Acidithiobacillus ferrooxidans ATCC 23270: one gene and its partner. The protein of the gene in region 1 binds, or shares a complex with, the protein of each later gene. Links are inferred from orthologs where the notes say so. Each region holds a gene or a part of one and is shown in the gene's direction. Other genes may lie near its edges.

Region 1 (7,583 bases):
GCAACGTCCTCCTCCTCGATGAACCTTCCAACGACCTCGATGTGGAGACGCTGCGCGCCCTGGAAGATGCCCTGCTGGAGTTCGCCGGCAGCGTTATGGTCATCTCCCATGACCGCTGGTTCCTCGACCGCATCGCCACCCACATCATCGCTTTTGAAGGCGATGCCCATGTCGAGTTTTTTGCGGGCAACTACCATGAGTATGAAGCCGACAAAAAACGGCGCCTGGGTGAAGAGGGTGCCCGGCCCCACCGCCTGCGTTACAAGCCCATCGTGCGCTGAGGCGCCTTGACTTTCACGCAGCATCTCCTTATCTTCTCAGCCCTTAAGAATTACCCGCAGGAAGTGTCTCATGAAGCGTACTTTTCAGCCCAGCGTCGTTCACCGTAAGCGGACCCACGGTTTCCGTGCCCGCATGGCCACCAAATCCGGCCGCCTCGTGCTCAAGCGCCGTCGTGCCAAGGGCCGTCAGCGCCTTTGTCCGTAAGCCGATGAACCCGGCGCTGGCGCATCCTCATCGTTTTACCCGCGAGGATCGTCTCCGCCAGAAGGTGGCTATCCAGCGCACCCTCAAGCAGGGGCGCAAGAAGGTTTTTCCGGAATTGGTGATCTACGCCCTGCGTAATGAGCTGCCACATCCCAGGCTGGGTCTGGCGGTGAGTCGCAAGGTGGGCAATGCCGTGGTCCGCAACCGCATCAAGCGGCGCCTGCGCGAAGCCTTCCGGCAGCAGTCGGTGCGCACACGGGGGCGCGACGTGCTGGTCGTGGCGCGGCCGAGCGCCCGGCAACTCAGCATGCGGGCCATGGGTGCCTACCTTCAGCAAACCCTGGAGAGAACATGAGTGTGCGGCGCGCGGCAGTGGTCGTGGTGCGCGGCTACCAGTACATCATCAGCCCCATGCTCGGACACAACTGCCGCTTTTTTCCGACCTGCTCCGAATATACCTGTCAGGCCATCGAACGCTACGGCATCGCCAAAGGTTCCTGGCTAGGCATCAAACGCATCAGCCGCTGCCATCCCTGGCACCCCGGTGGTGTCGATCCCGTTCCTTAAAAGCCCTGGGGCCCCATGGATAATCAGAAGACCATCCTCGCCGTTGCACTTGCCGTAGTCGTCTTTCTGCTGTTTCAGGCCTGGCAGGAGCAGAATGCGCCGAAACCTGCAGCCGGACCTGCTGTCAGCCGGAGTGTGACGGCGCCCGGCGCTACGGCCACCTCGCCGGCGCCGGTGGATGTAGTGCCGGCTAGCGCCGGCGGTCTCCCACCGGCGACCGGGGCCGCGGTATCTTTCCAGACGCAGGTGTTCACCGGTCGGATCAGCCTGAACGGCGGAGATATTCAAAACCTGGGCCTGCGCCACTACCCACAGGCGGTGGACGATACCGCCCCTTATCCTCTCCTCGACGGAGCACCGGCCAGGCTCACCATACAACAGAGCGGCTTCGTCAGCAGCGACGGGCAGACCCTGACCGCCCGGTTTGCCGCCCCCGCCGGCCAGACGACCGCAGGCCAGCCCATCGTCCTCACCGGCAAGGCCGGCCCCCTGACCGTAGAAAAAACCTGGACATTCCAACCCGACAGCTATGTGGCGGAAGAACACGTCACCATCACCAATAGCGGGTCCGCGCCGTGGAACGGCAGCTATTTCGATCAGATCCTGCGTAACGACCGCACCGAAACGCACATGTTCATGTCGATTTTCACTGGCGCGGTGCTCATGCACCAGGGCAACTTCAGCGAGGTGAGTTTCAGCGATATCCACGACCATCCGGTACTGAAATCCGGCCCCGGCTGGGCGGGGATGATGGACCATTACTTTCTCACCGCCATCCTGCCCTCTGCTCATGCGCAAGTTCAGGTTTATGCGCGTCCTTCGGGTACCAATTATGTTGCCGGGGTGAGCACCCCGCTGCCCACCCTGGCGCCGGGTCAGAGCACCACCATCACCCAACAGCTCTTCCTTGGGCCGAAGCGGCAACAAACGCTGGCCGCCATGGGGCGCGGCCTGGAACAGACCGTGGACTACGGCTGGTTCGCCATCATCGCCGAGCCCATGCATGTAGTCCTGACCTGGTTCCACGGGCTGGTCGGCAACTGGGGGCTGGCGATCATCCTGCTCGTCATAGTGGTCAAGTCCATCTTCTTCTACCCCTCGGCCATCAGCTACCGTTCCATGGCCAACATGCGGAAGCTCCAGCCCAAGCTGGAGAAACTGAAGCAGGAAGTCGGCGACGATCGCCAGAAGCTGGGCGCGGCCATGATGGAGTTGTATCGCAGCGAGAAGGTCAACCCCATGGCAGGCTGTCTGCCCATCATACTGCAGATGCCCTTCTTTATCGCCCTGTACTGGGTACTGGTGGAGAGCGTCTCCCTGCGGCAGGCGCCCTTCATCCTCTGGATTCATGATCTGGCCATACCCGACCCTTACTTCATCCTGCCCCTGCTCATGGGCATATCCATGTTCTTCCAGCAGCGCCTCAATCCCGCGCCGGTAGACCCCATGCAGAAGCGCATCATGTCCGCGCTGCCGGTGGTCTTCGCCGTGTTCTTCTCCTTCTTCCCCGCAGGCCTAGTGCTCTACTGGCTGACCAACAACGTGGTTTCCATCGGCCAGCAGTACCTGATCACCCGTCATATCATGAAGGCCAAGGACTAGGGTGCCGGTGAGGATTTGTCCGCGCTGAGTTAAGGGCATGGATTATCAGCAGGGAGACACTATCGTGGCGATTGCCACGCCGCCGGGAGAAGGCGGTGTCGGCATTTTGCGCTTCTCCGGACCACAGGCGCCGTCCATCGCGACGGCGCTCTGCGGCCGGCGGTCCGCCAAACCGCTGACACCCCGTCATGCTCATTTTCGCCGCTTTTACGCCCGCGACGGCAGCCTGATCGATCACGGCATTGTCCTCTATTTTCCAGCCCCGAACAGCTACACCGGCGAAACCGTCGTGGAATTGCAGGGCCATGGCAGCCCGCTGGCCCTCGCCAGCCTGCTCACCGAGGCTATCGCCCTTGGCGCACGGGCGGCGCGTGCCGGGGAGTTCAGCGAACGGGCCTTTCTCAATGGCCGGCTTGATCTTGCCCAGGCCGAAGCGGTGGCCGACCTCATCCACGCCCGCAGCGATGCTCAGGCACGAGCCGCGGCAGCGAGTCTGGAGGGCGCCTTTTCACAAGCCGTCGATGACATTCACGGCCAGCTCCTGCGCCTTCTCGCTCTCGCCGAAGCCGGACTGGACTTCAGTGAAGAAGACCTTGGCGATGCCCATGCGCAGGCCATCAGCGACAGCCTGGTACGGCTGGATGCTCAGGTCGCCCATCTGCTCAAGCAGGCACAGCAAGGCGCCCGACTCGCCCGCGGCGGTCGCGTGGTGCTCGCCGGACGACCCAACGTCGGCAAGTCCAGCCTGATGAACGCCCTCGCCCGGCGCGAGTCAGCCATTGTCACCGCCATCCCCGGCACCACCCGCGACCTGCTCCGAGAGGAGATCATCCTCGGCGGACTGCCGGTGGAACTCGTCGACACCGCGGGACTGCGCGAGGCGACGGACGCCGTGGAGGCGGAGGGCGTCGCCCGCGCCCGCAACATATTGCACAGCGCACAACTGATCCTGCTGGTGGCTGATGCGAGCACGGGATGGCAATCGGAGGACGAAGTCATCCTGCGCGACCTACCGGAAGGACCGCGCCGCATCATCTGGAACAAAATGGATCTGGTTTCCGCACCACCCGCCACCCCGACGGGTGAGGAAGCCATAACACTCTCCGCCCAAACCGGCGCAGGTCTCGATACATTACACTGCAGCCTGATTGAAGCACTGGGGGTGCAGGGCGACAGTTGCCCCTTCAGCGCGCGCCGTCGCCATGTCGAAGCCCTGGAAAGCTGTGCGCACCGGCTCGGCATCGCAGGTGACACGCTCCGCCTGGGAGATGCCCCGGAACTGGTCGCCCAGTCCCTGCGTGAAGCCGCGGCAGCGTTGGCCGGCATCACCGGCCACATGGACGTGGAAGACATTCTCGGCGAGATTTTTTCGCGCTTTTGCATCGGGAAATAACGCAGGAACTAGCGTAAAGGCGAAATGAGCCGGCAATACGGTTTCTTAATGGTAGCAAAGCGCACGGCTATTCAGAATGCAATAAACGCGGTAACCGCAAACTCGTTGTCAGCGGCATCCGCAACACTTTGTGGTAATACTCTTTGTGCTGGCGGAATACCGGACAGATCAGGTATTTTCACACTTCTAACGAAATAATCAACCATTATTCTGGTGGACTTGGTAATATGGTACTGGCCACCGATCGCCCAGGTTTTGAATATTCTCTCCTGCGTCGCAACATTGGGTAATCGATCATAGAAGTCATAGCGCAGATCGAACTCTAAACGGTTGGTGACAAAAAATCCGCCGGAAACATAATATCCTTTAGCCGTATTCTGGCTTCCAGGGTAAACCTGGGCGTCCGTAAGCGTGGGTGCGGCTCCTGCGTAGGCATTAAACACCGCGGGGGCATCGATCATTCCGGAGCCACGGATATATTCAAACTTGAGCCATCTTCCCCAACGGTGCATATATCCCTGCGTATACGTCAGACCAAGTCCATCCCGTGTCATGGAGTAGGATTGTCCATTAAAAATGGGGTTCGCATGCTGATACCAGAGGAATCCCGTCACGTCACTGCGAAATGGTCCATGAATTGGCCCAAACCCTTTTAAAATGTAAGACGCCTGCAGGCGCGCTGCGACGAGCGCTCCGCTCGAGGTGTTGGTCGCCACCAGAGGTCCAAAGTTGCCGACCATCACGCCATAGGCGTACTCCATATTTCCCGCACGGAACCAGTCCATTACTTCCGCACCAGGATATCTGAATGCGTTGTTTCCCATTATGTTTTTACCGGGAACAGAATAACTTTCGTATGGCCCTGACCCATAATTGGTATTTGTTGAATAAAACGGCTGCAACATCAGTTGTTGTACGACGGTACTATAATTGAACCCAAACGCAAAGTTCGGGTATCCCTGCATATCCTCTTCCGGACCTGGTGCGCGGATGATACCTACTTCAAAGCGGGCGCCAGGGACATAACTAAATGTAGCATGGGCGTCCATAAGCTGTGGTGTATAGTTGCCGCCAACATGAGTGAACTGATTGTTCCCGAACTCGCCGGCCAACATATATGAAATATGCTTATTGATATTTCCTCGCAGCATGATATGCGCAAAGAGAATATTAAATGACTTGCTGGATGTGTCTTGAGGTGCCACCAGGTTAAACCTCGGAGTCTGGCCATTTTCTGCCGCTGTGCCATTCATGTATTTGTAAAGCGGAATAAAGAACCCGCTGAAGTTTAACAGCGGTGCTTGTACTGGAGAGATACCTTCCAGCTTGAACCAATTTGCAGCAGCGGCAGAATCTATTGAACCCGCAGCCAGAACGGCAACGGCAACGGCATATATTGCATATTTTTTTGGTTGTTTCCTCTTCCCCATATCTATCTCCTTCAGACATCGCCCCGGGCGTGCTGGTTTCGTTGACCAGAAAGCTAACGAGGCAGATGGCTGGCTGGTTACGTGTTATCGGTCCGGCCGATAACACGTTGGAAAACCTAACTGCCATGGCTTATCGTTTTTAGCGGAATCGCCATGATCCAGTCCCAGGAGTTGGTCAGGTAGACGGTGCCCCCCACTATTACGGGGCTTTCGATCCCGAACTGACCACCGATATGATGTTGGTGAAGTTCCTTTCCGGTGGCGGGATTCACAACAAATATGTACTGCCCGGTAGTTATGTACAGCAATCCTTTGTAATAGGTTGGAGCCGAACGCCCCGCGCCTGCTGCAACTTTGGTTGGGACATGCCATGTCCAGAGCAGCTTGCCCGTTTTAAGTTCATACGCCTGGTATGTTGACGCGACGGGATTGCCCACATATACGATGTTGTTGTGGATCATGGGAACGCCCCCTTTAAACGCGGGTATTTTTCCTCCGCTACCCATGTTTCTGGTCCACAGAACCGCGCCGGTCTTGGCATCAAATGCGCGAATGACGTTGCTGAACATGGCCTTTTTATTGGCTTGCGGTTTCGTTGTCGCATCGAGTACGACAACACCATCGGCCGCCGCCGGAGATACGTCGCCAATACCAGTATTACTGGCACCCGGTATCGTCCCTTTCCATACGATATGCCCGTTGGATTCATTCAGACAATAAAGATATGGCTTGATAGCCATAGCAAAATAGATATTGTGCCGATACGCTGTCACACTGGACATGTTGTCCATGCCCCCCACATGGGTTTTCCAGACCTGCTTGCCAGTCGTGGCATTAATCCCAAACGCATTTCCCGCGCCATCGGCAATAAACAAGGTGTTATTGTCATAGGCCGGTGTCGCCATGGTTTCGCCAGGCGTCGCGAAGTACCAAAGAAGCTTGCCGTTGCTGCGGTTAAGGGCATAAATGCCGTTGAAACTCACATTCAGGCCTCGCGCTGAGGCCGATGGATTGTGGGCATATCGCAAGACGTTGGCGAAGTTGAAGGCTACACTGCCGGCGGATAGATATACTGTATTTCCAATGACCAACGGGTTGCCCATCAAATTATTTCCGACAGGACTCGCGCGCCAGATGAGTTTCCCGGTTTTTGCGTTAACCGCATATGCAAACATATCATCGCTTTCCGCATAGACCACACCGTCGACCACCGATGGCCCCAGTGCGTTTCCATAGAACTGGGTTTGTGTTACGGAAGCTTCTGCGGCCCCATAGGTCTTACTCCCGAACGGCGGGTTTGCCAGAGGCCATGCACGGGCTTCCGGAAACAACCATGATACGCCGTTCCTTATCCATTCCGGCGCGTCGTCAGGGACCGGAAATGCAGCATTGTGGGCGGGATTGGCGTATGCGTGTGTCCATTCGGATGGGCCGACACCGGCATCCACGCCAGATGGTGCGTTTTCCGGATGGGATACCGTTCGATAGGGCCCGGTTGAATCCATTGGAACAGCAACAGCGGCGGACGCCAACGGCACCCAGCCGAAGAGGGCCAGCAATAATGCCGATAAAAGAATTTTGTTATGTGGACCATGGTTACGTACAATACTTGGCATATCAAGTCTCCAATCCATTTGGTGAGGTATAACGTACTCTGTCATCAGCTTCGCTTTTTCAGCTGCGTCTCCACTTTTGTTATTCCCATAAACGATATCAACAGAATTAAATGCTCGCTCCCAATAACACAACCAGCGTTATATTTATGGCTGCATCCCGCTTATGATATTCAATGAGTAAATGAAAATGAGAATCCCGCGGCAGCACGAGATGTTTTATGCATGTATTGTGCCAGCCGCATAATGATTACAGGATGCTGTTTTATTTTGTTATTCTTACAACGTGGGTTATCTGGAAGGAGTGGGGAAGGGCCAAACGGCACAGGTCGGCCGTGAAGTTGTCCCAAAAGGGCCAACGAGCGCGTATTTCGATCTCATTTGGCCTTGCCAAGTAAGGGGCCAGACTGGCGCCTCGCTCGAAATTATAGCTTCTCGCCGCCCGGCACATCTTCACGGTCGACGATCAGTCCGAGATTTTTCATGCGGGTG
Region 2 (3,464 bases), 2.9 Mb from region 1 along the record:
GGAGCTGGCAGGGGCATTTCCGGCACTGACTTTGCTGGAATTGCAGGAGGATGTGGATCGGGCGGCAGGGGTATGGCGGTGCTGAGGCCGCACCCCGCGTTTCTCTCCGCTGCCATCCTTCTGGGCGGTTGTACCACCCAACCCCCAGCGCTAACCAGCATGGGAGTGCCCAAACCGGACACCGCCCATATCAGCCAGAGGGTGCTGGATTGGGCGGGCACCTACGCCGGGGTGTTGCCCTGTGCGGACTGTCCCGGTGTGCGCGAGACCATTACGCTTAACAAAAACCTCACCATGGAGATCACTACTCAGTATGTGGGTCGCGGTGACCAGATTTTTCGTCGGGGAAACCAATTCTCCTGGGTCGACGGCAACACCATTCGGCTGGAAGGCATGGGCGGTGGGCCGACTCTCTACCGTGTCAGTGAAAACCAGCTCACCCAACTGGGCATGGATGGCAAGCCTGTCACGGGTCCGCTGGCTGCCCGTTTTATCCTGAAAAAATTGCCAAAACCCCGGTGAAACGCAGATAATCCCGCCATGCAAAACTCATTTGACGTTATCGTAGTCGGCGGCGGTCACGCCGGGACGGAAGCGGCTGCCGCAGCCGCCCGTCTCGGCGTGCGCACGCTTCTGCTTACCCAGAATCTCGATACCATCGGCCAGATGTCCTGCAACCCGGCCATCGGTGGCATCGGCAAAGGTCATCTGGTCAAAGAAGTCGATGCGCTCGGCGGCATCATGGCTCTCGCCATCGATCAGGCGGGCATCCAGTTCCGCACCCTCAACGCCAGCAAAGGTCCGGCGGTGCGCGCGACCCGCGCCCAGGCCGATCGCAGTCTGTACAAACGTGCCGTACGCCGTTTGCTCGAAGACATACCCGCCCTGCAACTATTCCAGGGCATGGTCGGCGATCTGCTCATGGAAGGCGACCGGCTGGGTGGCGTCATTCTGGAAACCGGCCTGGTGCTGCGTGCCGCACAGGTCGTTCTGACCACAGGCACCTTTTTGGGTGGCCGGGTGCACATGGGGGATCAGAATTACCCCGCCGGCCGCGCCGGCGACCCGCCATCCAACGCTCTGGCCCAGCGCCTGCGGGAGATGGCCTTCCCGGTGGCGCGGCTGAAAACCGGTACCCCGCCGCGCATCGACGGCCGCAGCATCGACTATGGGGTGCTGGAGGCCCAACCCGGCGATGCGCCACCGCCCGCTTTTTCCTTTATGACCCGGCGTATCGGTGTGCCACAACTGGCCTGCCACATCACCCACACCAACGCCCGCACCCACGAAATCATTCAGACGAACCTGCACCAGTCGGCCATGTACGGCGGTCATATCCAGTCGGTAGGGCCGCGTTACTGTCCCTCCATCGAGGACAAGGTCGTGCGCTTTGCCGATAAGGCGTCGCATCAGGTTTTTCTGGAACCAGAAGGCCTCGATACCCACGAAGTCTACCCCAACGGTATCTCCACCAGCCTGCCCTTCGGTGTCCAGATCGAACTGGTGCGCAGCATGCGCGGTCTGGAAAACGCCGTATTGCTGCGCCCCGGTTACGCCATCGAGTACGACTACCTCGATCCCCGCGAGCTCCACCCCAGTCTGGAAAGCCGACGCTTGCCGGGTCTGTTCTGTGCCGGCCAGATCAACGGCACCACCGGCTACGAGGAGGCTGCGGCCCAGGGACTGCTCGCCGGTCTCAACGCCGCCCGCCGCGCGCGCGAACTCGCGGCGTGGACGCCCGGTCGCCACGAAGCCTATCTAGGGGTGATGGTGGATGATCTTGTCACCCGCGGACTCGACGAACCCTACCGCATGTTCACCAGCCGCGCCGAATATCGCCTGCAACTGCGGGAGGACAATGCCGACCTGCGTCTGACGCCCCATGGCCGGGCATTGGGGCTGGTAGATGACCAGCGCTGGACGGCCTTCAGTGCCAAGCAGGACGCGGTGCAGGCGGAGCGCAACCGTCTCGAGGGCTTGCGCATCCATCCCGGCAGCGCCATCGCCGGGCGTATTGCGGCGAAGACGGATCAGCCCCTTTCCCGCGATGTCACTGCTCTCGAACTCCTCCGCCGCCCCGACTGGGATTACGCCAGCCTGCTCCAGGTGCTCGATCTCGTTCCGTGCAGCGATGCGCAGGCCTGCGAACAACTGGAGATCGAGTGCAAATATGCCGGCTATGTCGCCCGCCAGCACGACGAGATCACTCGCGCCGCGCGCTGGGAGGGAACGGATATCCCTGCCGACATGGACTACGCAGCGGTGCGGGGCCTCTCTACCGAAGTGATGCAGCGCCTCGCCCGTCAGCGACCGCAGACCATCGGTTTGGCCAGCCGTATCCCTGGTGTGACCCCGGCCGCCGTCTCCCTGCTTCTGATTCATGTGAAACGTCGCGGTCTGCGGCAGGCGGGCTGATTCGATGACCAAGCCGGAGCTGTCCTCGCAAGCGCTGCATGCCCGTCTGAATGCCGGACTGGTGGCTCTCGGCCTCGACCGCACGGTCGGTGCTGAGCAGCGTGACCTGCTGATCCACTACGTCGCCCTCCTGCAGCGCTGGAATGCCACCCACAACCTGACGGCGGTGCGGGATCCCCTGGAGATGGTGCCCCGCCATCTGCTGGACAGCCTGGCGGTGCTCCCCTATTTGCCGGAGGGTGCGGTGGTGGATATCGGTAGCGGCGCCGGATTGCCCGGCATCCCCCTTGCTATCTGCTGCCCAGCACAAGCGTTCACCCTGGTGGAACCGGCGGCCAAACGGGTCGCTTTCCTCCGCTACGCCATCGCAGATCTTGGGTTGACCAACGTGCAGGTTGCCCCGCAGGGCAGCGAAGATTATCACCCCGATCTCCTGCCAGACGTCATCATCAGCCGTGCCACCGCGCCCCTCGCTCGTCTCGACGCCATGACCAGGCACCTCCAGGGCCCGCACACCTGGGTGCTTGCCCAGAAAGGTCCGGGTGTCGGGGAGGAGTTGACCGACTGGCCCCGTGCGGCATCCCTCCACATCACCCGTCGGGACCTCGCCGTTCCCGGCCTGCCACCGCGTTTTCTGCTTTCCTGGCGCATCCCGGTCGCCACGCCCTAGCCCCCCGCACCGCTACGGGGTATCCTACGCCAAGTTATCGTCGAAGATGGAAATCCGCCCAGTCGCCATGCGCACCGTCGCTATCGCCAATCAAAAGGGGGGGGTGGGTAAGACCACCACCGCCGTCAATCTGGCCGCCGGACTCGCCCAGAACGGCAAGCGCGTCCTCCTCATCGACCTCGATCCCCAGGCCAATGCGACCACTGGTCTGGGTCTCGGCGGCAGCGCCACGGCGACGATTTACCACGCCCTCCTTGGCGAATTACCCCTGAGCGCGGTGTTGTTGAATGCGTTTCCGGAGGGCCTTTCCCTCGCACCATCCAGCCCCGATCTTGCGGGTGCGGAGGTGGAGCTTTATGGCCGGCCCGATCGTGAGCGG

Evidence for each region.
Region 2: the proteins of mnmE (region 1) and mnmG are in contact, whole or in part, in a solved structure (PDB 9HIP), measured with the Escherichia coli proteins. The link is inferred for Acidithiobacillus ferrooxidans ATCC 23270 from one-to-one orthologs.

The regions. Positions count from the first base shown.
Region 1 is NC_011761.1:31,056-38,638, reverse strand. Bases 1,984-4,870 are described here. They hold mnmE (tRNA uridine-5-carboxymethylaminomethyl(34) synthesis GTPase MnmE), read left to right. Parts: upstream 1,984-2,692; coding sequence 2,693-4,048; downstream 4,049-4,870. Other genes in these bases: AFE_RS00140 (porin family protein), read right to left, coding at 4,120-4,870; yidC (membrane protein insertase YidC), read left to right, coding at 1,984-2,655. In the rest of the region: energy-dependent translational throttle protein EttA, read left to right, coding at 1-281; rpmH (50S ribosomal protein L34), read left to right, coding at 352-486; rnpA (ribonuclease P protein component), read left to right, coding at 455-841; membrane protein insertion efficiency factor YidD, read left to right, coding at 838-1,053; more of yidC, read left to right, coding at 1,069-1,983; more of AFE_RS00140, read right to left, coding at 4,871-5,478; AFE_RS00135 (outer membrane protein assembly factor BamB family protein), read right to left, coding at 5,595-7,094; AFE_RS00130 (sigma-54-dependent transcriptional regulator), read right to left, coding at 7,517-7,583. UniProt on the Escherichia coli protein: Exhibits a very high intrinsic GTPase hydrolysis rate. Involved in the addition of a carboxymethylaminomethyl (cmnm) group at the wobble position (U34) of certain tRNAs, forming tRNA-cmnm(5)s(2)U34.
Region 2 is NC_011761.1:2,894,345-2,897,808, reverse strand. What follows is about bases 1-2,977. They hold mnmG (tRNA uridine-5-carboxymethylaminomethyl(34) synthesis enzyme MnmG), read left to right. Parts: upstream 1-540; coding sequence 541-2,415; downstream 2,416-2,977. Other genes in these bases: rsmG (16S rRNA (guanine(527)-N(7))-methyltransferase RsmG), read left to right, coding at 2,420-2,977; AFE_RS14740 (copper resistance protein NlpE), read left to right, coding at 73-522; AFE_RS14745 (class I SAM-dependent methyltransferase), read left to right, coding at 1-85. In the rest of the region: more of rsmG, read left to right, coding at 2,978-3,085; AFE_RS14725 (ParA family protein), read left to right, coding at 3,132-3,464. UniProt on the Escherichia coli protein: NAD-binding protein involved in the addition of a carboxymethylaminomethyl (cmnm) group at the wobble position (U34) of certain tRNAs, forming tRNA-cmnm(5)s(2)U34.